DNA from 3 places in the Kistimonas ophiarachnellae genome. Region 2 is predicted to be linked to each of the others. Evidence: predicted binding sites of a transcription regulator. Region 2 holds the regulator's gene; each other region holds the start of a gene.
The links. Region 2 encodes FNR, which switches genes on or off when oxygen is low (the NO sensors DNR and NnrR bind a similar motif). Its sites were predicted from a motif close to TTGATNTANATCAA; they were not measured.

Region 1 (7,291 bases), on a different contig from region 2:
AATCGGTTACATCAAGTGGGAGCTGGAAGACCTCGCATTCCGCTATCTCAAGCCCCAGGACTACAAGAAAATCGCCAAGCTGCTGGACGAAAAGCGGCTGGATCGTGAGCAGTATATCCATGATGCCATTGAACACCTGCAGAGCGAGTTGAAAGCCAGCGGTATCGAGGCGGATGTCAACGGCCGGGTCAAGCATATCTACAGCATCTGGCGGAAGATGCGTCGCAAGGGGCTGGAATTCCGGGATCTCTATGATATTCGTGCCCTGCGTATTCTTGTGCATGAGGTGCGTGATTGTTACGCAGCGCTGGGTGTCGTGCATTCCATCTGGAACCATATCCCCAAAGAATTCGATGATTACATTGCCACTCCCAAGGAGAATGGTTACCAGTCCCTGCATACCGCAGTTATAGGGCCAGCGGGTAAGACGCTGGAAGTCCAGATCCGTACCCATGCCATGCATGATGAAGCGGAGCTGGGTGTCTGTGCGCACTGGAAATACAAGGGGACCGATACCAAGAACAGCGCTGACAGTTATGAGGAAAAACTCAACTGGCTGCGTCAGGTGCTCGAATGGCAGGAAGAGATTGGTGACGGTGTGGAAGGTCTGGCAGACCAGTGGAGGCTGGACGTTGAGCCGGACCGGGTTTATGTCTTCACCAAGGATGGCCATGTGGTTGACCTGCCGGTGGGCGCCACCCCGGTTGACTTTGCCTATCGCGTTCACACAGAAGTGGGTAATCGCTGCCGTGGTGCCAAAGTGGGCGGCCGGATTGTTCCCTTGAACTACACCCTGCATACCGGTGATCAGGTAGAAATCCTGACGGCGTCCAATGCCGTGCCAAGCCGTGACTGGCTTAACCAAAATCTGGGTTACGTCAAGACCAGCCGTGCCCGCGCCAAGATCGTCAACTGGTTCCGCAAACAGAATCGGGATTCCAACATTGAAGCGGGCCGTCACTTTATTGAGGCCGAACTCAAGCGTCTGGATATCAAGGGCGTGGACTTCCGTGCGTTGGCGGAAGCCATGAATTTCAACGCCGAGGATGATCTGTTTGCCGCTTGCGGCGCCGGTGATGTGCGCACCATGCAGGTGGTGAATGCCGCACAGCGGCAGGTGGAGCCGGAAGAAGAATCGGTCTTTGAGTTGCGGACCCGGCCAAAATCCACTCGCAACGACGGCGATATTACCATTCACGGTGTCGGCAACCTGCTGACGCAGATGGCGGGTTGCTGTCATCCGCTGCCAGGGGATCCGATCATTGGTTATATTACTTTGGGGCGCGGTGTCACTATTCACCGGTCCGACTGCGCCAATGCGTTACAGCTCCAGGAGCAGGAATCGGATCGTCTCATTGAAGTGAACTGGGGTGATGGCAAGGAGCAGACGTATCCGGTTGAAATTCAGATCGTGGCCTATGACCGTTCTGGTCTGCTGCGAGATGTCACCGTGGTGCTGGCCAATGAGAAGGTCAACGTGCTTGACCTGAACACGCATACGTCGAAGGAAGACAATATTGCCACTATGCTGTTGACCATCGAGATTGCGACACTGGATGACCTTGGTCGTATATTGGCCAAAATCAGTCAGCTGTCCAATGTCATTGAGGCACGCAGGCACCGCAAGGGACGATAAATGACCCGGTACACCCTGGAAGATCTTCTGAATCTGATGGCCCGGCTCCGTGATCCGGAGGCGGGTTGTCCCTGGGATATCCGGCAGGATTTCGCCAGCATTGCCCCCTATACCGTGGAAGAAGCCCACGAGGTGGCGGATGCGATTGCCAGTGAAGATTATCCCCATCTTGAAGAAGAGCTGGGGGATCTGCTGTTCCAGGTGGTCTATCACGCCAGGATGGCTGAAGAGCAATCGTTGTTTGATTTTTCTTCGGTGCTTAACAGATTGGTTGAAAAATTAATTCGTCGCCATCCGCATGTGTTTCCTGACGGTACGCTGGCTTCTAGCCGATCTGATGGTGAGTTGGTCGACGAAGCGGATGTCAAGCGACGTTGGCAGGAAATCAAGCAGGCTGAAAAGCAGGCATCATCCGGCAAGAAACCATCGGGTTTGCTGGATGATTTGCCTGCATCACTTCCGGCCCTGAAAAGTGCGCAGGCCATTCAGGCTAAAGCAGCTGGGCAGGGATTTGACTGGTCTGATTCCGGCCCGGTATTTGACAAGCTGCGTGAAGAAATTGATGAGCTTGAGCAGGCCTGGCGCAGCAATAATAGTGCGTCCGTACGTGATGAAACTGGCGACTTGCTGTTCAGCTGCGTCAACCTGGCGCGGCATGTTGGGGCGGACGCCGAACAATCCCTGTTGGGCTGTAACCACAAATTCAGACGTCGATTTTCGTATATAGAACAACGCCTTCAGGAGCAGGATAAAAGCTTACAGGATTGCTCTCTGGAAGAGCTGGATGCGCTATGGGATGACGCCAAAGCATCCGGTTTATAAATACCCTGAACCTTAACTTTTCTAAAACTACTGCCTTATAAAAACTTTTTCCCGGCAGATGCCATGGTTTTTCATGGTGTCTGATTCAGCTCGCTGAGCGTTGATTTTCGTCAAAATATCCCCTCGTCGATCGTATACACTGCGAACCTTAAGCACAACATATAGTGCTTTTGCTATCCAGTAATAACAATATATAAGTGAAGCGAAATGGTTCTGGCAACGTCTGACAGTAATTGTGAAATTCCGGCCATGATTATCAAGCGCGATGGGCAGCGTGTGTCGTTTGATAATGACAAGGTGTTCCGTGCCATTCTCCATGCGGGTCAGGTAACGGGTGAATATGATCAGGATGAAGCCCGGGTATTAACAGAGAAAGTCTTACGGCTGGTCAGTTACCGTTTCTGGGGCAACAAGGCACCTGACGTTGAACAGATCCAGGATATGGTAGAGCAGTGCCTGGCTGCCAGTGGCTACTTTGATACTGCCAAGGCTTACATTCTTTACCGGGAACGTCACAAGAATCTGCGTGATACGCGGAAAACCCTTCTGGATGTGGAAGCCTCCGTGGACGAATATCTGGAGAAACTGGACTGGCGGGTACGCGCCAATGCCAACCAGGGGTATTCGCTGGGGGGGATGATTCTGAATGTTTCCGGTAAGGTCACGGCCAATTACTGGTTGAACCATGTCTATGATGCTGCGATTGGTGATGCGCATCGGCAGGGCGATCTTCACATCCATGATCTGGACATGTTGTCCGGTTACTGCGCCGGCTGGTCGCTGAGAACGCTGCTTCATGAAGGGTTCAATGGAGTACCCGGCAAGATAGAATCTGCGCCACCCAAACACCTGTCCAGTGCCGTCGGTCAGATGGTGAATTTCCTGGGTACCCTGCAAAACGAGTGGGCAGGCGCCCAGGCTTTCAGTTCTTTTGATACCTATCTTGCGCCGTTTGTGCGCAAAGATAATCTTGCCTATGCAGACGTAAAACAGTGCATTCAGGAGTTTATTTACAATCTGAACGTACCCTCTCGCTGGGGTACCCAGACGCCGTTTACCAATGTGACGTTTGACTGGGTTTGTCCGGATGATCTTAAAGAGCAGATCCCCATCATTGCCGGTGAAGAGATGCCATTCAGCTATGGCGAACTCCAGCCTGAAATGGCCATGATCAACCGCGCCTATATCGAGGTAATGATGGCTGGGGATGCGATGGGGCGGGTTTTCACGTTTCCTATCCCTACCTACAACATCACGCCGGATTTTGACTGGGATTGCGAAAATGCCGATCTGTTGTTCGGTATGACAGCAAAATACGGGCTGCCTTATTTCCAGAACTTCCTGAATTCCGAACTGACGCCAAATATGGTGCGCTCCATGTGCTGCCGGTTACAGCTGGATTTACGGGAGTTGCTTAAGCGAGGTAATGGCCTGTTTGGTTCGGCAGAACAGACCGGTTCCATTGGTGTCGTTACGCTTAATTGCGCCAGACTGGGCTATCTGGCTAAAGGGAACCGGGAAGACTTGTATCGTCGTACAGATGAACTGATGCGTTTGGCAAAAGACAGTCTGGAAGTGAAGCGGAAAGTCATCCAGCACTATATGAATAGCGGTCTCTTCCCGTATACCAAGCGTTACCTTGGCACATTGCGCAACCATTTTGCCACGATCGGGGTTAATGGCATTAACGAGATGATCCGGAACTATTCGGATGATGCCCATGATCTTACGACAGAAGAAGGGCAGGCATTTGCGCAGGCATTCCTGGATCATATCCGTGCGCAGATGCAGGATTTTCAGGAAGAGACAGGCCACCTCTATAACCTTGAGGCAACGCCTGCGGAAGGGACGACTTATCGCTTTGCCAGGGAAGATCGAAAACGTTATCCGGATATTTTCCAGGCAGGGACGATCGAACGGCCCTATTACACGAACTCATCGCAATTGCCGGTGGGGTATACCGATGATCCGTTCCATGCTCTCGAGATGCAGGACGACCTGCAATGCAAATATACCGGTGGCACGGTGCTGCATCTGTATATGGGAGAACAGGTATCTTCTGTTGCTGCCTGCAAGAAGTTGGTGCGTCGAACACTGACACATTTCAGGCTGCCCTATATCACGGTGACACCGACGTTCTCCATTTGCCCAACCCATGGTTACCTTGCGGGTGAGCACGAGTTTTGCCCACGCTGTGATGAAGAGCGGCTTGCGGCAAAACAGGCAAGGTTACAGCTCGTGAGTTAAGCCGATCACACGGGTACAGAAGATCTATAGCAGGAAAGAAATTATGAAAACAAATGAAACTGTGAAACTGGAAGAACATGAGCGTCAACGCTGTGAAATCTGGACCCGGGTTATGGGCTACCACCGACCTGTCTCAGCGTTTAATCCCGGTAAACAACAGGAGCAGCAGGAGCGTCTGCACTTTCGGGAAAATCGTAGCGAATGATGAAGGCTGTCTCGGGAAAGGCGTTGCGACCGGGGTATCGGTTGAACATAGCGGGTATTACACCGCTATCGACAGTGGATTACCCCGAGAACCTGTCTGCTGTCGTTTTTACCCGTGGCTGTAATCTGCGCTGTCAGTATTGCCATAACCCGGCATTAATGAGCATCACGCCAGACGCTAATGACCCGCAATGGGAGGATGTGCTGGCATTGTTGGACCACCGATCCGGGTTACTGGATGCTGTCGTATTCAGCGGTGGTGAACCGATACTCCAGCAAGCCTTGTTGCCCGCCGTTCAAGCCGTTAAGCAACGAGGCTTCAAAGTCGGACTGCATACGGCAGGGCATTCGCCATCCCGATTGGAATCCTTGATTCCCTGGCTGGATTGGGTTGGTCTTGATATCAAGGGATTGCCGGAGGATTACCCCCTGATTACGGGGGCGACAGCGGGTGATAAAGCCTGGTGTAGTCTGAAGATGCTTCAGGAGCAGAATGTTAATTTTGAGGTCAGAACGACTGTGAACTGGAGTCTCTTGTCGCCAGAGCGATTGCTGCAACTGGCGAAGCGGTTATCGGAAGCAGGCGTCACTGATTTTGTCGTCCAGCGTTGTCGAGATCAGCAATGCTTCAATGGCGCGCTACCTCATCCGGCTTTACCCTCATCCGTTACCCGTCGTTTATGGGATGAACTCTCCGGCTGGTTTCCACGTTTCACTGTCCGATAGCACCTTATGACAGTCGATTGTTGACCTGTTCCCGGGCCAGCAGGCCGATGATAATGCTGGCAGAGAAGGCAAACAGGTCGGACATATGCTCTTTCAGCGCTTCATTGATAATACCAATCTGGCGCTCATCCAGGTTGACATCCGCCGGAATTTCCATCGGTGATTCGAACTTCTCTGTTAGTGAGGGATGGACAGAACGGTAACTGCTGGTGACAGCGGCGATCTCTTCTTCCGAGAGACCGATTTTTTCGCCGACCTTTCGGATAAAGTTATCAATAACATCATCTTCCCTGGCTTTGTCTGGATGCGGAAAATCAAGAATCACGCCCATGCAGCTCCTCCTCCATTTTGATGCTGGCTTTCAGTATGTGTGCAAGCACATGGCTCTGGCAAGTGACGTGTTTTTTAGGTGATGTTACCGGAAAGCAGGGCGGGGATTATCCATCCGCCCTGTGTTTGGGGTCAGGCTGCTGTTTGTGCTGAAGCCGGGGTGGGTTGTGGGTTCTTCAATGTCCGGAGATCCATCCAGAGTACCCAGGCAACCGGAATCGCAAGAATAACATTGGATACCGGCAGGGCTATTAAGACACCGGTGATGCCAAACAGGGGCGGCAGGGCTATCAGCAGGGGAATCTGAACCAGCATATTGCCTGCCGTGATCCAGCTGGCCACGCGGGATTTGGCCATGGACTGGAACCAGGCCGCGGTTAGCACAATAAAGCCATCCAGAAACATGGAGAACAGATGCAAATGTAGTGCCGTTACGGTCATCTCTTGCAGGGCGATATCGTCCTTATTGAAGATGAAGGCAATCGCTTCCGGAAACAGGTTGATCAACAGTACGCTGCCAATGCCTATGCTGAGAACGGTGCCCAAACCGATCCGCAGGGTAGTGAGCAATCGCTGGTGACTGCCGGCGCCATGGTTATAACTGACCAGTGGCTGAATACCTGTCGCTACACCTTCAGAGAACATGTAGTAGACCCCCTGCACATAGCCAACGATGGTGAATGCGCCGACTGCCAGCACGCCACCGTAATCCATCAGTAGTCGATTATGGATTGCCAGTACAAAGCCGTAGTAGAAAAACATGAACAGGCTCGGTAGTCCCGCGCTCAATGTTCTGACGGTATAAACCCAGGAAAAACAGATGTCAGTGAGGGCGATACGGGTATTCGCCTTGCGGCTGAGGAAGTAGGCAATACCCCATAGTCCAACCGCAGCCTGAGCCATAACGGTGGCTATGGCGGCGCCAGCAGCTTCGAGCCCCATGACCACAATAAAGAGCCAGTCCAGCACAATGTTCAGGACAGCGCCGGTTGCCATGATGATCGTGGTCAGGTGTGGTCGTTCATCATTCCGGATCATCAAGGGTAATGCAGCGCCCGCCAGTGCTGCGATACTGCCGGTGATGAGGATGGTAAGGTAATCCCCGGCCAGTTCATACGCATGACCCGTAGCGCCAAGCAATGTCAGCATCTGGTTTTCCAGCGGCAGGAATACCAGTGGGAAAAGGAGGCCAAAGACAGCCAGTAACAGCAATGCGTTACCAATATAAAGGCGCGGCTTACGATGGTCGTTTTGTCCCCGGCTGATGGACATCCAGGTACCGGTACCCATACCGATCATAATGCCAACACCGATGATGATGCCGGC
Region 2 (7,291 bases):
CAATGATCAATCCGGTACACCTCATTGTGATTAGTCTATTTCCGACAGATTTTCCCCAATGGACGATGCTATACATTTCACCGTAAACTCCGTGTAAATATGCTATTTGTATGGGCAATTGACATCTGACAGGATTTTTCCGCCCTGTCCCAGCACTTGCGGCACATTATTTGAAACCTTCTTGATACATATCAACTCGGAAAATCACCACACAACTAGAATTGTCAATCAGTATTTTGTGCAATACGGCTGCGCAAAATAACCGGCAACTATCCGAAGCACGCCTATTCTATACGACAATCATCTCAGGATAGGGCCGGATACATTACAAGATCAGGGTTAATGAGCATGGCCAGTGAACTGATATGGGATCTCGAATTGATCAGACGCTATGATCAGACGGGACCTCGCTACACCTCGTATCCGACCGCATTGCAGTTCTCGGATAACTTCGGCGTTGCAGCGTACCATGCAGCCGCCGCCGACAGCGCCACCGCCCGGCGCCCACTGTCGCTTTATTTCCATATCCCGTTTTGCGCCAAGGTCTGTTACTACTGCGGATGCAACAAGGTCGTCACCAAACGCCGCGAGCATGCCGAACCTTACCTGCAGGCACTCTTTCACGAAATTGAAATGCAGTCCGCCCTGGTGGGTCATAACCAGACGGTGGAACAACTCCACTGGGGCGGCGGCACCCCCACCTTCCTGAACCCGGCCCAAATGCAGGCGCTGATGGACAAAACCGCGAAGCATTTCAACCTGACCTGCGGTGACCTGGGAGATTACTCCATTGAAATTGACCCCAGGGAAGCAGACTGGAGCGTGATCGGCCACCTGCGCTCGCTGGGGTTCAACCGGATCAGCATCGGCGTACAGGACTTCGACCCAACCGTTCAGCAGGCAGTCAACCGGGTACAGAGCGAAGAAGAGACCCGGGATGTCATTGATGCTGCCCGCGCACTGACGTTTAAATCGATCAACATTGATCTTATTTATGGTCTGCCTTTCCAGAGCTGCGCCAGCTTCATGAAAACGGTCGACAAAATCATCGACATCCGCCCGGATCGTCTTTCCGTCTTCAATTACGCCCACATGCCTAACCGCTTCATGCCTCAGCGGCGCATCAACAATGAAGACCTGCCCAATCCGCAGGAAAAACTGGCCATTCTCGAAAATACCATCAACCGGCTACTGGACGCCGGATACGTATACATCGGCATGGATCACTTTGCCCTGCCAGATGACGATCTCGCCCTGGCGCAGGAAGAAGGCTCGTTGCACCGGAACTTCCAGGGATATACGACACATAGCCAGTGTGACCTGATTGGCATGGGCGTGTCCTCCATCAGCCGAATTGGCAATGTCTACGCCCAGAACCATGCGAACATGGAAGAGTACACCAGCCGTATCAACAACGGCCATCTGGCGATTCGTCGTGGCTTACTGATGAATGAAGATGACCGCATCCGAAGCGCTGTTATCAACCAGCTCATCTGCCACTTCCACCTTGACTTCCGTCATATCGAAACGATGTTCGGCATCCGTTTCCAGGACTACTTTGCCGATGCACTCAACAAGCTGTCCCCAATGGCGGCAGACGGCCTCATTCGACTGGACAAAAACGGCATTGTTGTCGAACCCCGGGGAAGACTGCTGATCCGTAATATTTGCATGCAGTTTGACGCCTATCAGCAGGTGGCGGAAGTTCAACGATTCTCACGGGTCATCTGAACCAGTCCATTAACCTCCCCCCCCCCCCCGGTTTCATGTACCAACGAACACTGAAACCGGCCTTTTTTCAAGAAACATTCAGATACGTATCCTCACAGTCTTAAACTTGTCAGGAGAATCCCCTACAATACCGCCGCAACGACTTTTACACCCACCGGTTCACAGGGGTTCTTCTGTATGGTGTCCAAGCTGAATGTGCGGCAAGTGACTCATGTGGCCTGCAGAGACTGCAGCCTGAGTCAGCTCTGCCTGCCACTGGCGCTGAAAATTGAAGATATTGATGAACTCGACAGGATCATCAAGCGAGGACGTCCGCTGAAAAAAGGCGAGCACCTGTTTCTCGAAGGCGATCCCTTTCACAGTGTCTACGCAGTACGCTCCGGCGCACTGAAAACCTACACGGCCACCAACGAAGGCGAAGAACAGATCACGGGCTTTTACCTGCCCAGTGAGCTGGTGGGACTGAGCGGTCTCGATACAGAGGCCTATCCGGTGTCTGCCCAGGCGATTGAAACCACCATGGTCTGCGAGATCCCGTTTGATCGCCTGGAAAAACTGTCTGACGACTACCCGGAGCTGCGGCGCCAGCTGATGCGCATCATGTGTCGCAAAATCCGCGAAGACCAGCAGATGAAACTGCTGCTGTCGAAGAAGAACGCGGACGAGCGGATTGCCACATTCCTGATCAACCTGGCCAGCCGTTTCCGTCGTCGCGGCTTTTCATCACAGTCTTTCCGCCTGTCGATGTCCCGCAACGAAATGGGCAACTACCTGGGCCTGGCGGTTGAAACCGTCAGCCGCGTGTTCACCCGTTTCCAGAAAAACGGCCTGATCAACGCCAACGGCAAAGAGATTGAGATCACCAGCGCCATGGAACTGTGCGCCCTGGCCGGTGGCAAACTTGTTGAACACCAGGACATTGTCAACATCCAGTAACCCTCCGCAGGATTGGCCCTGATGGTTTTTGACCAGCAACTGCTCCACTCCCTGATTCGGGCCATACCCAACTGGCCCGAACCCGGCGTGACATTTCGCGATATCACGCCATTGTTTCAGTCCCCTCAAGGGACACAGATGATCATTGACACCCTGGCAGAACGCTACAGGGGTCAGGATATCACCCATATTGGCGCCCTGGATGCCCGTGGTTTCCTGGTTGGCTCACCGCTGGCGTGTAAACTGGGTCTGCCGCTGGTCATTTTCAGAAAACCCGGCAAACTGCCCTATGACGTGATTCGCGAAGAGTATGAGCTTGAGTACGGTTCCGCCGCACTCGAAGTCCATACCGACGCACTGAAAAAGGGTGATCGCATACTACTGGCTGACGACCTGATTGCCACGGGCGGAACGCTTTGCGCTGCGGCCCGGCTCTGTCGCCGTCTGGGTGCTGAGCCCGTTGAGGCAGCCGCTATCATCGACCTCCCGGAACTGGGCGGCTCAAAACGCCTCGACGCGGAAGGCATACCCAGCTTCAGTCTGTGCAGCTATTGATCAAGCTATTGGCGTTACCGCCGATTCCCCGTTTATAGAACCTTAAGGCAGGGAAGCCTGAAGACCATGGGAATCTGCGCAGACGAATTCAGGGAGTATGTCGTCCAACCCACGCTAGACCACCTCGACATGCGGTCACCGCTGGCAGAAAACCTGCTACTGGGCACCGCAGCGGTGGAATCCGGACTCGGCTCCCACTTACACCTTGCCAACCATGCCTCGCTTGGCATTTACCAGATCAGTCCGGAAACCCACCGCCGAATCTGGGACACCTTCCTTTATAATCAACATGAACTGGCCAGCAAAGTCAGAGGCCTGGCCAGCCAACGGGAATTTCTGCTACACCCACACGCGGAACTGGCCACCAACCTCAGCTATGCGACAGCGATAGCCTGGATGGTTTACCTGAGTGCCGACGTAAACATTGATGACCCGGCCACTGCCAGCGACCCACAACTGCTGGCATCCATCTGGCAGGAACATTACCAGAGCGAAAACAGCCACTTACCGGAAACATTTATTGAAAACTACAACCACCTCATCCTGGGTAAAACGGTAGCGGCCTGACGTCATCAAGCGACGGCCTACTCCTTATTCTCTGCACATTTCACACAGAGATCCGTATAGGGCATGATCTCAAGTCGTGCCATCGGAATATCAGCACCACACCCGGCACAGATTTCGTAGTCACCCTCCTCGATTCGCTCCAGCGCCTTCTGGATCAGGCGTAGTTCAGCAACAGCTTCATTGCCTAACGCATCCAGCACCTCGTCATTCTCTCGTTCCTGGGCCTGCTCCGACCAGTCAGCACTGGCCTTGCGGGTCACATCGCGGGTAATGTTGGCGACACGCCGCTCCAGCTCATCCTGCCGCGCCTGCAGCCGCTGGCGAAACTCCTCGTATTTGCTCATTCGACTCCCTCTGTAGGTAACATGATCATCTCCCCCAACACCCTATTCTAGTCAGCCTGCCAATAATTCCGCTTGATCTGAATCATGACCTTCAACAGCAGATACAACACAGAAACCAACCCATCAAGCCAGCCCAACAGTCTAGCAAAGCCGATCCTGTCAAAGCGCCCATGGCAGGCATTCAATAACCCTCCCTCCCCATAAGGCAACGTATGTATTAACCGCGAGAGCCTGCGGTCATGAATACCTGATTATTTGCGCCCGGGTCTTTATAATGCTGCGAACTTTCATCACTGTGATCACAAGAACGGTATTTCTGTTCTTCACGGTTTGTCCACTGACACTAGCAAGTACCCTGACCGTATGCAGATTGAGACCCGAAGCGAAAAAGTCAATTTCAACAAGCTGCAGAAACGCCTGCGCCGTCTGACCGGTCAGGCTATTGCCGCCTATAACATGATCGAGGATGGCGACCGCATCATGTGCTGCCTGTCTGGCGGTAAAGACAGTTACGCCATGCTCGATATCCTGCTCAATCTGCAGAAATATGCACCGGTCAAGTTTGAAGTCATCGCGGTCAACCTGGACCAGAAGCAGCCAGGCTTCCCTGAGCACGTATTGCCGGACTACCTGACCAGCCTCGGCGTGGAATACCGCATCATAGAAGAAGACACCTACAGCATCGTCAAGGACAAGGTACCCGATGGCAAAACGACCTGTGCACTCTGCTCTCGCCTGCGCCGGGGCATCCTTTACCGTACAGCCACAGAGCTCGGCGCCACCAAAATCGCCCTGGGACACCACCGGGAAGACATCCTGGAAACCTTGTTCCTGAACATGTTTTATGGCGGCAAGCTCAAGGCAATGCCTCCCAAACTGATCAGTGATGATGGCAAACATATTGTTATTCGTCCGCTGGCGTTCTGCCGGGAGAAAGATATAGCCAGGTTTGCCGAACTGAAGGAATTTCCGATCATCCCCTGCAACCTGTGCGGCTCCCAGCCCAATCTCCAGCGCCAGACTATCAAGGGTATGATGACTGAATGGGATAAACGCTTCCCGGGCCGGATTGAAAGCATGTTCAGGGCAGTGACCAATGTCGCGCCCTCTCACCTGGCAGATAACAGGCTCTACGATTTCAGCAACCTTGTACCTCGGGGCACGCCGGTCGAGGACGGAGATACAGCGTTTGACCGGGAAACTTTCCCGCTTCAGTTTACTGCGGACAACGATGAAGACAGCGAGACAGAAGATACAATCATTAAACCGGTGAACATCATGGATTTACCGGCCTGATGAAAAAAGGGGCATATGCGCCCCTTTTTTATATTGAATTAACGGCCACCAGTATCATTCAGATCCCAGTCATAATCGTAACGAACCCGCCCCTTGAAAGCCGCCAGCTGTTCTTTGCTTTTCCCATGCGCATACTGATGCAAGTGTGACATCAGTTCCTGATGGCTTCCGAAATCGACTGCGTACCAATCATAAATTTTGGAGAGGTACAGGCTTCCACCCTCAAACCTCACACCTTTAGCCTGATTGATAAACCGTCTTGCAGCACTATCCAGCAACCTATCCACGTTAGCACCGGTATAAGCAGCAGCCTCCAAATCAGGACACCCCATGCTGGCACAGTTCACCGCATAATGGATTCGCCTGTCTTTCCAGATCGGTCGCAATATGCGGTGCTCAATGTCGTTGAGGGTTAACCGCTGCCCCGCCACAGTGACGACATCATCATCCCATGGGCCAAAACTGAAAAAGCCTTCACCCAGCTTACGGATGGACTTTACCGGATAATGATCCAGTATCAGCCGTACCGTTAGCGCATTGTAGAGGTTAATCCAGTAAGCCATTTGTTCACGGCGGCTATATCCCCTGGGATCAATGCCTGCCAGATAGGCCAGGTAATGATCAAGGCTGGCGCGATCCCCTGCTGACACACGATCATAATCGAACAACCGGACTTCCGGTGTCTCTTTCAGGTATGCATCCAGCAAGCGCTGCCATTCGACATGGGACACGCTTACGCTATTATTTTCATTACTCCGATCCCAGAGTGCCCAATACTCGCTTTTCGGTGCCGCAACACTGAAACCTGCCATGCACCAGATAATGATGCCCGTGAGAAAAAACCTTGGCATGGGCTTCCCTCCCCGTTATTTTATTCAACCATTCTCTTGATTTAGCCAGCCCCCGGACTGTCATGATCCGTGAGCGCCACATCGTATTTTTCAAGCCCGTTACCTGTAATCATCGCCATCAGCTCATGGACATAGGCCTCACCCCGCTGGGAGTAACGCACAAGCCCCGGGGACAGATACAGCCCGGTCACCGCCTGATGATTGCGCCGAGCCTCGGCTCGCAGGGCTCGCAGGTCCGAATACTGAGGATGGGTATTGATGTTCAGGAGATATGCCGCCACCGAACCGGAGACAGAGTCAAACTTTCTGACCTCATGATCTGCACCTTCATTGCGCTGTGCAGGCACCAGCCCACAGCCCTTGCTGAAACACCACTGACCAAAAAGATTATTGCCCTCAAGCGCAAAACGGGATGTTCCCCAGGCCGATTCATTGGCAGCCTGTGCCAGCGCCAGCGAAACAGGCAGCGTATCGACACGATCCAGCAGGGCTGAATACCATTGCGGGCTGAATCCTTCTGCCGGTTTCAGACGGTATTTCTTCGCAATACCGGCCAACCACGCCTTATCCTTTTCGCTCAACGATGGCTGCCCGGACATTTGCTTGATACGAACACGATCAGCGGCTATTTTTGCATTTTCGGATTCAACGATGGGCATCATATAGCCAAAAAATGCAGCCTTTTTTGCTTTCACATCCTTGATATCGCCAAAATCCGGCATTTCACTTTCTATCACTGGCATATTGACCACAACAACCTTTGTCACAGCACTTTCCGCCCGCTGATTGAGAACAGAATTAACCAGCAAAACACTCAATACCAGTAACAACAGCAGCACCGCTGCCATCTTGCCTAATCCCTGCTTCGCCGACATAGCACCTCTAGCATTTATATTAATATTAAGGAGATAAAACAGTTTTCCATACAATGCAGACTATTGCTATCCGGAGCCTTGCCTGTTCTACTGTTTGTTAGCAGTATTGACAATTGACTCAAAACCAAAACAGACA
Region 3 (7,291 bases), on a different contig from region 2:
CATATCGCTTGAATGACGAGAAATCAGGACAAAAACTACAGTTAGCCTTGTAATACGCTGGCTGTTTATATGAAAAGAATTGCTAACAGAAAGATGGATCACCTGCCAATTTGAAATACCCGGGAAATGCCCACTACACTTTGCGCCAGCCTTTTATCCAATAGACGTCATTCATAGCATCATTGTGATTGACAGCCATACCTGTCTGCCTACACGGTAGATTGACTAACCACCCGATGTAAAAAGGGCGAATCTTGGCAGGAACACATAAATATACGCTGGCAGGCTGTCTGGCCATTCTGTTCTGGAGCACCATTGTCGCCTTTGTGCGCAATGTCACCGAGCAGCTGGGGCCGGTTGGCGGTGCAGCGATGATTTATACCGTCAGTTCCCTCTTTCTTGCCGTGTTTATTGGCTTGCCACACCCGAAGTTATTCAAAATCCGATACCTGGTGATAGGTGGTTCATTATTTGTCAGTTATGAGATATTCCTGGTACTGGCGCTGGGACTCGCCAATGACCGCCTGCAGGCCATAGAGATAGGGTTGATCAATTACCTGTGGCCATGCCTGACGGTATTACTCACTGTGATCGTTAACCGACAACGTGTGAGCCTCTGGCTGTACCCTGCACTGATCCTCGCCTTTCTGGGTGTCGCCTGGACGGTCAGTGGTGATGAAGGGTTATCCCTGAACCAACTCGCCGCCAATATAGCGACCAACCCTGCAAGCTATTCCATGGCATTTATCGGTGCCTTTATCTGGGCTGTTTATTGCAACGTCACCAAACTCCTGTCTGGCGGCCACAATGCCATTACCTGGTTTTTTATGGCTACGGCATCTGCGTTGTGGATAAAGTACTTCGTCAGTGATGCGCCTGCCATGGTGTTTTCCACAGGTGCCATAGTTGACCTTCTGCTGGCGGCAGCAGCCATGAGCATGGGTTATGCCCTGTGGAATATCGGCATCATCGGCGGCAACATGGTTTTACTGGCAGTGCTGTCCTATTTCACCCCACTCCTTTCAACACTCTTTGCAGCCATACTGTTGAATGTGTCGCTTAGTGCGACGTTTTGGCAGGGTGTCATTATGGTCACGGCCGCTTCATTAATTTGCTGGTGTTTAACAAAAGAAGCGTAGGCCTCACCTTTCGGGAGGCCTCTCAAGTACAAGAGACACTATCGGCTGCGAATAGTTAAATTCCCGCTACCTGGTTTCGCCAATATTTCACCATGACGATAAACCGTATTACCCCGCACCAACGTTTCTACCACTTTCCCCTTTAATGTTTTCCCTTCATACGGGCTGCGGGTACATTTGGCCTTGGCATAGGAGTTGGCCCAGGTGTATGTCCACTCGGCATCCAGGTCGACCATTACAATATCTGCATCATTGCCCAGGTTAAGTGCACCTTTGTGCGGCAGATCAAACCGTCTGGCGGGCTGTGTGGCCATCAATTTCGCCAGCTGTTCCAGGCTAACGCCCCGCTTGTGATAGCCCTCATCCAGCATTAGTGGCAGCATCATATCCATCCCGCCAATCCCCGGTGGCATCTTCCAGATATTGTCACCATGCTTCAGGCGATCGTCATCGGTATAGGGGGTGTGATCAGTGCCGATCATGTCGAACTCACCAGCCTTCAACATCTCCCACAGCAACTCACGGTTTTCCGGACTTCTGAGCGGCGGGTTGCACTTGGCAAAACCTCCGTGTTTTTCCAGATCCATGGTATCCAGCACCAGGTAGTGTGGACAGGTTTCCACCGTCACATCCACACCTCTTGCCCGTGCCTGCTTAATCAATTCTCTCGCTTTCACTGTGGATAAGTGACAGATATGCAGACGACACCCGGTGTGTTCTGCAAACAGAATGACACGACTGATGGCTTCTACCTCGGCAATTTCCGGTCGCGCCTGTTCATGGGCTGCACCATTGAAGATGCCTTTTTCTTCGAATTCTTTCTGACGGTTAAACAGGATATCCGCATTCTCGGCATGCACGCCGACCAGACCGCCAAAACGACTGATCTCTTCCATCGATTTCAGCAGGGCGTAATCCGGCGTATGTGGATAATCCGGGCTCGCGTAAGGAATAAAGACTTTATAGGCAACACATCCACAGTCGTTCAATTCATCGTAGTGTCCTGTGGATTTTTCCGTCAGCGCTCCCCAGAACGCCACATCAACCACTGTCTTCTTTTCAACAATTTCACGCTTATATTCAAAGGCTTCCCGATTCGTCACCGGCGGAACAGACAGCGGCATTTCAATGAGCGTGGTAATCCCACCTGCCGCTGCTGCCTGCGTACCAGTGAGATAATCTTCCCGTTCCGGATAATGGGTCGGTTCCCAGATATGGGCGTGCGGATCTACCATCCCCGGCATCACCACCAACCCGGTCGCATCTATTTCCCGACGGGCGTCTGGCGCTGATTCATTGGTTGTGATGGCAACAATTTTGCCGTCCTGCAGGGCTATCGCCCCATTGACGACACCGGTTTCCAATACCAGCCGACCATTCCTGATAACTGTGTCTACCTGCTGACTCATAACGAATTCCTATCACTGTCTTCTACGGACAGCGCAGACCAAGACCACCCTGTCCTTCTTTTACGGTTGTTATGTAAGCCCTGTCAGAACACAGGCTTAATCAACTGGCCCGAACCGGGCTCTGCCGTTACCTCACCGTCGCAAAATACGGTACTTCCCCGAACCAGCGTACGGACCACCTGCCCCCGGATTTCCCGTCCTTCCCAGGGAGTGAGTGCACTCTTCTGCTTGCCCACAGAACGTGTGCCGTCATACGTCCAGACATGATCCGGGTCAGCCAGCACGATATCGGCATCCAACCCAACCTGTAGCGATCCCTTGCGGTGTCCCAGTCCAAACCGACGCGCCGGGGCGCCACTCATTAAACGCGCCACCCTTTCCGGGCGAAGGCCCCGCTGGTTCAAACCGGCATCCAGCATCAGCGGCAACATCAGCTCTATACCCGGTAATCCCGGCGGCACAGCCCAGATATCGTCGTTATGTTTCAGACGGTCGTCGTCGGTATAAGGGCAATGATCCGAACCGAGCATGTTGATCTCACCCTTGATCAACATATCCCAGAGAATCGCCTGGTTTTCCCTGCTGCGAATGGGTGGATTGCATTTGGCAAAGACACCCCAGCGATCCAGGTCACTGTCGTCCAGTACCAGGTAACTGGGCAGGGTTTCCACGGTCATGCTGACGCCCCGGGAGCGGGCATGACGAATCACGTCCCGGGCACGGCCACTGGAGAGATGGCAGATATGTACATCGCAGCCGGTTTCTTCTGCGAACAGGGCAATCCGCGATATCGCTTCGACCTCGGCGATATCGGGACGGGACTGCAGGTGCGCCAGCCCACCATTGATACCCGCTTTTTCCATGGCTTCCGCCGTGGAATCGATGATGTCCGGGTTTTCGGCATGAAAGCCGATGAAGCGGTTGAAACGTTTCATCACTTTCATGGCTTCGAGCAGCTTGTAGTCGGTCAGTTTTGGCGCATCGGGATCTGTGGATAAAAACGTCTTGAATGCCACACAACCGATATCCACCAGCTCTTCAATCCGATCCAGATCATCTGCGGGTAACAATCCCCAGAGCGCGTAATCTGTGACGACCTTGCTGTTTGCAGTCTCGTGCTTCAATAAAAAAGCGTCACGTGTCGTTACTAACGGAATACTCAGTGGCATTTCCACTGTTGTCGTGACACCACCGGCGGCTGCCTGACAGGTTCCGCTGTGGAAATCTTCGCGAATATGCCCGGGCCCGGGTTCCTTGAAATGCACATGGGGATCGACGACACCGGGAAACACCATCAGGTTTCTGGCATCAATGGTTTCATTGGCCGGTAAGACAACATCTGTCGCCGTAATCGCGGCAATACGCCCATTTTTGATCGAAATATTGCCTTCTATGCAGCCGGACTCCAGCACCAGGGTGCCGCCGGTAATGGCAACGTCCATTAACTCTGTGTGCAAAGACATAACAGGATTCCCCCCACAGCAACCGTGTTCACAACCGGCATCGGTACGACGCCGGTTATCCACAAGACATCAGAGGCCGAGCCCAATACCCAGGCTCTGCTGCAACACCAGTGCAAGGCTGGAGATAATCCCGAGCACTATCATCAGCGGGAAGTAGAAGCGGATCCATTTCGCGTATTCCACCTTGGCCAGGACCAGGGTGGCGACGAAGAAGCCGGAAGTCGGGAAGAAGATATCAGTCAGCTGACCACCCCAGGCGTTGGCGGAAACAATCACCTGTTGTGGGATATCCAGCAATGATGCGAGCGGTGACAACACCGGCATGGTGAGAACGGTCAGCGCGGTCGCACCGGGCACCAGGAAGTTGAACAGGGACTGGGTCCAGAACACGCCCACAGCAGACAACGCCGGTGGTGTATTGCGCAGGACATATTCGAGGTAGTACACCAGTGTGTCGGTGATCACGCCACGGTCCATCACCACCGCAATGGCGCTGGCCACACCACACAGCAAGGCGGCGACCATCATGTCGCGCATACTGGCATTCAGATCATCACAGATCTGCTGGGGACCTTTGCCGGCAATCGCTGCCGCTGCCAGACCAATGAACAGGAACAGGCCACCAATCGCCTCAAAGCCCAGGTTATTGATCAGGATGGCGGCGATGGCTGCCGGGAACATGATGAAACAGGCGTAACCGGCCAGAACCTGACGACGTGTCGCGTTTATTTCACCTTCCGGTTCCATCTCTGCCAGCTTCTGGCGCATGACGGTATCGGAGTCCCGGGTCAGACTCAGGTGCGGGTTTGTTTTAACTTTCATGGCGTAACGCATGGTGTAGAGCACAGCCACCACGATCACGATCAGCAGCACCAGCGCCCGGAAACCGGAACCGGAGAATATCTCCAGCTGGGCAATCTGCTGTCCGACGCCGACAGAGCCGGGAATGGTCAAACCATAGGTAAAGCCCATGCAGGGACCCAGCAGGGAAACCGCCATGGCGGTCATGCCGTCATAACCCAGCCGGTAAAACAGTGGCAGCAATATCGGCAGATAAGCCAGCGAGAGTTCCGGTACCCCGATAAACGCCCCCAGAATACTAAACAGCAGCATAAGAATCGGGATGATCATAATCGCCTTGTCACCCACGCTGTCTGCCAGCTTGTGGACGCCCAGGTCGATCAGTCCGGCACGCTTGATCAGGCCCATGCCGCCGCCCACCATGAAGGTCAGGAAGACAATGGAGGCAGCCCGCTTAAGCCCGTCCGGTACAGCCGTCACCAGGTCCATGAAGCTGACCGGGCTCTGCTCGACCCGGTGATAGGAGTCCGCCACCACAAACTCCTTAACGCCATGGGCCGTCTGAACGGTTTCCCGCTCATACATACCGGCAGGGATAATGTAGGTCAGTGCCGCCATCACAAGGATGAAGATTGCCAGGACAATGTAGATGTCCGGCATTTTGAAGGATTTCCTGGATTTCAACTCAGACATGGTACGCCCCTCGTATTGCTAACAATAAATTTTATAATTGTTAGCAAATATACGCCGGATGCCGTTCTTAACCTTGAGATAGATCAAACAAAACGACGGATACCATTTGGGGTAATGAAAAACATCGGCAATCGGTTGTCAGCGCAGAAAGCGGCAGGCATCTGATGGCGTGTAAAAACGACAATGGAAGTGAAAATCAACGCTATTCAGGACGTTACGGGTTTCACAGGACCGGAAACCCGTATACCGAAAAATATCAGAAGGGACCGAGCTCAATCATCTGGGCAATCACCAGACCCATCGCAGCGGTAGCGAGAATCGCGAGGAATAACGGGAAATAGAATTTGAGCCATTTCGCCAGACTCACGCGACCAATCACAAGGATGGCAACGAAATAACCCGACGTCGGGAACAGGATATTGGTGATGCCATCACCCCAATGGGTTGCAAGCACTACCACCTGCCGGGTCAGTCCGACCAGGTCAGCCAGTGGAATCAGGATCGGCAGGGTAATCAATGACTGACCACTGCCTGAAGGCACCAGAAAGTTAAATGTCGTCTGGACAAACAATATGCCAACAGCCGTAAATGCCTGTGGCAGATTCCCCACCAGTTCCGCCAGATAGAAGACAATGGTATCCATGATGTTCCCGGCTTCCAGAATCACTGAAACGCCGCGGGCAATACCGCAGATCATCGCGCCTACCAGGATTTCCCGGAACGCTTCATTAAAATTCGCGCAGATTTTGTTGGGCGAAAAACCCACCAGCAATGAGGTCATGACGGCCATCGCCACGAACAGACCCGAGATCTCATCAAAGCCCAGGGCAAACTTCAGGATGGAAGCGATGACACCCACAAACATGATCAAAGTGGCAATGCCGGCGAAACGCTGACGGGATGTAAATGTCTCTTCACTGTCGTCCGTTGTCATGGACTGGCGCAGTTCCTGATCCACCTCAAAATTGCTGCCAGAGGCGGGGTTCGCCTTAACCCGGGCGGCATAACGCATGATGTACCAGGCACACATGCATTGAATCAGGAAATAGAAAATCGCCCGGTACCAGGCACCGGAGAACATCGGTAAATCCGACAGCATATGACCAATGCCGACGGTGGCGGGCGGAGTAATGCCGAAAGCAAACCCGAGTGTGGTGGCGCACAACACCAGTCCTGTGGCTGTCATGGTGTCGTAACCCAGTTTCAACATCAGTGGCAGGACAATGGGCAGATAAGCGATGCCCAGTTCCGGCGTGCCGATGAAGGCGGCAATCAGGGAGAAAATACCCATCAGTACCGGTATCAGTAATTCTGTTCGCCGACCCAGCACCCGCATCATGGCATTGATGCCCATATTGATCACACCGGTTTTACGGATGACGCCCACAGCGCCACCCACCAGCAGGGTCAGAAACACGACGCTGGACGCTTCTCGTAAACCCACGGGAATGGCGGTCACCACATCCATGATACCGACCGGTGTCTGCTCCATAACCTGGTAAGAACCGGGTACAACTGATTCCCGGCCATTCGGCAACACTTGTCGTTCATAGGTACCGGCAGGGACAATCCAGGTAAGAAAGGCCACCAGGACAATAAAACTGAACAAAATGACGTAAATATCCGGGAATTCGAAACGCTTTTTGTTAGGCGAGGTCGTTTTCTGAGCAGGAACGGTGGACGAAATAATCGTCATGGCTATCTCCGTCTACGGCTAGTTTTGGTTAGATACCGCTACCCTTCCCGGCAGTTGTCTGAGGTTTCCTTTCCGCTTCCGGTATCCTGC

Region 1: AC27K1_RS10470 (ribonucleoside triphosphate reductase) is a predicted target of FNR. The motif match lies at 2,559-2,572, and genes of this name have one in related genera.
Region 3: AC27K1_RS05470 (YfcC family protein) is a predicted target of FNR. The motif match lies at 5,579-5,592, and genes of this name have one in related genera.

What each region holds. Positions count from the first base shown of each region.
Region 1 is NZ_BAAJPA010000007.1:72,236-79,526, reverse strand. Features, by position in the region: gene relA (GTP diphosphokinase) at 1-1,636, shown strand, start outside; gene mazG (nucleoside triphosphate pyrophosphohydrolase) at 1,637-2,458, shown strand; gene AC27K1_RS10470 (ribonucleoside triphosphate reductase) at 2,666-4,705, shown strand; gene nrdD (anaerobic ribonucleoside-triphosphate reductase) at 4,749-4,910, shown strand; gene AC27K1_RS10460 (anaerobic ribonucleoside-triphosphate reductase activating protein) at 4,907-5,635, shown strand; gene AC27K1_RS10455 (hypothetical protein) at 5,640-5,966, opposite strand; gene AC27K1_RS10450 (MATE family efflux transporter) at 6,098-7,291, opposite strand, start outside.
Region 2 is NZ_BAAJPA010000019.1:63,662-70,952, reverse strand. Features, by position in the region: gene hemN (oxygen-independent coproporphyrinogen III oxidase) at 349-1,731, shown strand; gene fnr (fumarate/nitrate reduction transcriptional regulator Fnr) at 1,909-2,667, shown strand; gene AC27K1_RS19575 (adenine phosphoribosyltransferase) at 2,689-3,222, shown strand; gene AC27K1_RS19570 (hypothetical protein) at 3,289-3,789, shown strand; gene AC27K1_RS19565 (TraR/DksA family transcriptional regulator) at 3,807-4,133, opposite strand; gene ttcA (tRNA 2-thiocytidine(32) synthetase TtcA) at 4,497-5,429, shown strand; gene AC27K1_RS19555 (DUF547 domain-containing protein) at 5,468-6,280, opposite strand; gene AC27K1_RS19550 (glucosaminidase domain-containing protein) at 6,322-7,155, opposite strand.
Region 3 is NZ_BAAJPA010000003.1:323,915-331,205, reverse strand. Features, by position in the region: gene yddG (aromatic amino acid DMT transporter YddG) at 255-1,139, shown strand; gene allB (allantoinase AllB) at 1,178-2,548, opposite strand; gene allB (allantoinase AllB) at 2,632-4,011, opposite strand; gene AC27K1_RS05470 (YfcC family protein) at 4,081-5,505, opposite strand; gene AC27K1_RS05465 (YfcC family protein) at 5,762-7,201, opposite strand.